One region of the Massilia pseudoviolaceinigra genome, then DNA from elsewhere that is predicted to be linked to it. Evidence: predicted binding sites of a transcription regulator. Region 1 holds the regulator's gene; the other holds the start of a gene.
What was found. The regulator FNR, encoded in region 1, switches genes on or off when oxygen is low (the NO sensors DNR and NnrR bind a similar motif). The targets are predictions, from matches to a motif close to TTGATNNNNATCAA.
Positions count from the first base shown of each region.

Region 1 (2,182 bases):
ATATCGTGTTCCTCGAACTGATGATCGATCCGGCCTGCACGCTCGCCTTCGAAAACGATGCGCCCGATCCGGACAGCATGCGCAAGCCGCCGCGCCGGCCCGACGCGCCCCTCATCGGCGCCGCCGGCCTGCTGCGCGCGGGCCTGCACGGCGCCCTGGCGCTGGCTCACGTCATCGCCGCGTGGCTGTGGGCGTCGGCGGCGCTGGCGCCGGATGCGGCGCGCGCTTTTGCCTTCAGCGCGCTGGTCGGCGCCAACCTGGCACTGATGTTCGCACACGGTGCGCAGCGCCGGCCGAACCGGGTGCGGTGGATGATCGCCGCAGGCGCGCTCGCCGCCCTGCTCGTCGTCACCTGCGTGCCCGCGCTGGCGGCCGTGTTTCATTTCACGCCATTAAGTGCCGCGCAACTGGTAACGGCCGCCGCCATCGGGCTATCCCTTGTCCTTTGGCCAGCACTGTTGAGACTTGCACAACGCCTGCGCAGATAATGCAACGCCGCCGTGGACATTCTGCCATCTGTACTGGGGAAAATGCCGCAACTGCACCGCTATTGCCCTGTGCGCCAAGGTTCCACTGGAGTATCATACGGATCAAGCCACAAAACGTCAGTCCCCTATGCCCCAGCCACTTCCATTCGTTCCCGCAGCCATGCTGAACGTCGCCGCGCTCAAGGCCAGCTGCGCGGGATGCAGCATGCACCAGCTTTGCCTGCCGATGGGACTCGATGAAGACGACATTACCCGTCTCGACAGCATTATCGGCAAGCGCCGCCGCCTGTTGCGCGATGAGCGCCTGTACCAGATGGACGAACCGTTCCGCAATCTGTACGCGATCCGCTACGGCCACTTCAAGACCTACCAGGTCAATGCCGGCGGCGAGCAGCAGATCACGGGTTTCCAGATGGCTGGCGAACTGCTGGGCATGGATGCCATCAGCGCCGACCGCCACCATTGCGACGCGGTCGCGCTCGAGGACAGCGAAGTGTGCGAGATCCCGTTCGAGCGCCTGGAAGAACTGTTCGGCGAGGTGCCCACCCTGCTGCGCCATTTCCACCGCATCATGAGCCAGGAAATCACGCGCGAGCAAAATGTCATGCTATTGCTGGGAAATATGCGAGCCGAGCAGCGCTTTGCGGTGTTCCTGGTCAACCTGTCCGCACGCTACGCGGCGCGCGGCTACTCGGCCACCAGTTTCCAGCTGCGCATGTCGCGCGAGGATATCGGCAACTACCTCGGCCTGACCATCGAAAGCATCAGCCGCCTGCTGTCGCGCTTCAAGAAACAGGGCTGGATCGGTGTCGACAAGCGCGAAATGACCCTGCTCGATCCGGCCATGCTCAAGGCGCTCGCCGCCGGCACCGAGCAGTGCAGCCCAATGGCATAAACCAAGGCGCTGCGGGCAACTTCATTTCCACCTGCTTATAACGGTGTACTTACGGCAATTACCAAGGCTTAATCGCCGGCTTTGCCACGTCCCTCGCGTCGGCGCGATGGAGCGGCAGGCGGCGCCGCCATGGTGCGTAGCCGTCGCCACGGATGCATCCATCTCATTATCAATTTCCGCAAGTAGAGCCCATGTCCATTTACGTCCCATTCACTTCTCAGGTGCACCACAGCCACCGTTTGGCGCCGGAGGATCTCATCAAGGCGGATCGGCAGGTACTCGCCGCTTTCAGCGACGTCCCCGGGACCGGCACTTCGGCGGGAACCGCGCCCGCGTGGGACAGGACGCTCCTGACCAGCGGCGGCACCTATGCCCTCGACGTGGTGGCCGGCCAACTGGTCGACTTTGAAATCAGCGCGGCATTGGGGCCGTGGCTGTTCCTGTACGACGCCGACGGCTTTCCGATCAACGAGAAGGAAGGCACCCACACCACTGGCCTCAATACCGCGCGCATGGGCTTTCTGGCCGAGCAAACGGGACGGATCTACATCAAGGCTGCTGGCTATCCGTCGACCTTGCTTGGCCGCGTGGACCTGACCGTGCGCATCGACGACCAGGCCCACGGCACGGCCGGCAACGATGTCCATGTCCAACGTGCCTCGGGCGGCGGCGCCGACGGCTACCTGGGTGGCGATGGCAACGACAGCATCACCTCCAGCTTGCCCAACATCGACAACAAGCTGTGCGGCGGCGCCGGCAACGATGTGATGTCGGTCGGCTTCGTGGCGGGCGAGCGTGC
Region 1 is NZ_JAVCWL010000035.1:6,184-8,365, forward strand. It holds gene RBA40_RS27015 (cation-translocating P-type ATPase) at 1-488, shown strand, start outside; gene fnr (fumarate/nitrate reduction transcriptional regulator Fnr) at 616-1,383, shown strand; gene RBA40_RS27025 (DUF4214 domain-containing protein) at 1,575-2,182, shown strand, end outside.

Region 2 (2,182 bases), on a different contig from region 1:
CGCTTCGAGCTGCTGCTCGACCGCGCTGGCCGACAGCAGGAACAGATCGATCATGTGGTTCATGTGGCGCACCTCGTACTGGATGCGCGCCATCGCGTCGCCCATCGCCTGCCAGTCCGCCTCGCTGGCCTGGGCCGCCGGCGTGATGCGGCGGTGGATGCCGCGCACATTGGCCTCGACGCTGATCAGCGGCGTGCGCAGTTCGTGCGACACGCTGGCCAGGCCGTGCGCCATGCCGGCCAGCTTCTCGCGCGCCAGCGCCCCGCGCCCGGCCTTGGCCACCGATACCGCGACGATGGTGAAGGCGTAGATCGGCAGCTGTTCCAGCACCGTGGAGCTAAGCATGAAAGCCGGTTCGCCGACCAGGGCAAACAGGGCGCAGGCCAGCACGCTGCCGGTGGCGCAGGCGCTCAGCGCCAGGCGCGTGCGAAAGTGGAACAGCACCGTCAGCGCGATGAGCAGCGACTGGCTCCACACGGCCGAACCGTGATTCATCAGGTACATGAACGCGAACTGGAACGGCAGCACATAGGTCACCGCGATGAACAGATAGGCATTCACGAAGCGCCCGCACAACAGGCGCCCCGGGGCCAGTGCGGGCAGGCACAGGGCCGCGCCGATCAGGCGCAGCGTGAGGCTCTCGAACTCCTGCGGGAACCAGTAAGTCCAGATCGAATAATAGGCCGGCATGCCCAGGAAGCCGATCCACGCCAGCACGATGAAGCGTCCGGTCGCGTGGGCGTGGTGACGCTCGTTGTGCACCAGCCATCGCAGCAGCCAATGCAGGAGAAATTCGCGCAGACGGTCGGTGAAAAACGGGGCGGGGGCGCTGGCAAACATCATGGAAAGGTTTCCGGATTCGCAGTGGTGGGCTGGAAAGGACAATCTTGACCTATGTTGATATTTTGCAATTTGATATATGTCAAGCTCCATCGATGTTGCAGGAATGTCAAGGAAGGTCGGCACAGAATGGATAATTTTTCCAAGGAGAATTCATGTCTTTTGCTGCCGATCAAATTTCGCCTGCCGTGCGCGCCGAACTGGCCATGCCCTCCTTCGTTACCGGTCGCATGGATGAGCATTACGTGACCCGGGTCGCGCAGTTGCTGGGCGGCGAACATCTGCATGTCTGGACGCCGCCCCAGCCCGGCGCGATCATGTTGGCGAGCAACGATTACCTGTGCATTTCCGGCGAAGCGGCCTTGCTGGAGGCGCAGGCGCGCTGCCTCGTCAAGAACCGGACGGGCATGCTGATGTCGTCGGTATTCCTGCAGCAGGGCAGCCCCCAGCACCGGCTGGAAGCGAAGCTGGCCGCGTTCATGGGTGCCGAGGACGGGGTGCTGACCCAGTCCGGCTGGGCCGCCAACGTCGGCCTGCTGCAAACCATCGCCGGGCCGGGCGTGCCGGTCTACCTCGACATGATGGCGCACGCCTCGCTGTGGGAAGGCGTGCAGTCGGCGCAGGCCACCGCGCTGCCGTTCCTGCATAACGATGCGGCGCACCTGGAGCGCCAGGTACGCAAGCACGGTCCCGGCGTGATCGTCGTCGATGCGCTCTACAGCACCAACGGCAGCGTGGCGCCGTTGGCCCGGGTGGCGCGCATCGCCGCCGACAGCGGCAGCATCCTGGTGGTTGACGAATCGCATTCGCTCGGCACCCACGGCCCGCGCGGGGCCGGGCTGGTGGCGGCGCTGGGACTGAGCGGGCAGGTGCACTTTCGCACCGCCTCGCTGGCCAAGAGCTTTGCCGGGCGCGCCGGCTTCATTACCTGTTCCAGCCATTTCAAAGGCTACTTCCTGTCGGCCTCGCGCCCGGCGATTTTCAGCTCCTGCCTGCTGGAGCACGAACTGGCGTGGTTCGACGCGGCGCTCGACTTCATCGCCGGCGCCGACGGCCGCCGCGCGGCGCTCTCGCGCACCACGCGCACGGTGAGGGAAGGCTTGCGCGCACTGGGCTACAACGTCGACGACGGCAGCGAACAGATCGTCGCGCTCGAAGCCGGGCCGGAACCGCGCACGCTGGCGCTGCGCAAGGCGCTCGAGCGGCGCGGCATCCATGGCGCCGTGTTCTGCGCGCCGGCCACCGCCAAGAACCGCTCGCTGGTGCGCCTCACGCTCAACAGCGGCCTCACGAACGCGCAGTGCGCGCGCCTGCTCGACGCCTGCGCCGACATGCGGCTTGA
Region 2 is NZ_JAVCWL010000020.1:46,917-49,098, reverse strand. It holds gene RBA40_RS19830 (sensor histidine kinase) at 1-843, opposite strand, end outside; gene cqsA (alpha-hydroxyketone-type quorum-sensing autoinducer synthase) at 996-2,182, shown strand, end outside.
Region 2: cqsA (alpha-hydroxyketone-type quorum-sensing autoinducer synthase) is a predicted target of FNR. The motif match lies at 913-926, and genes of this name have one in related genera.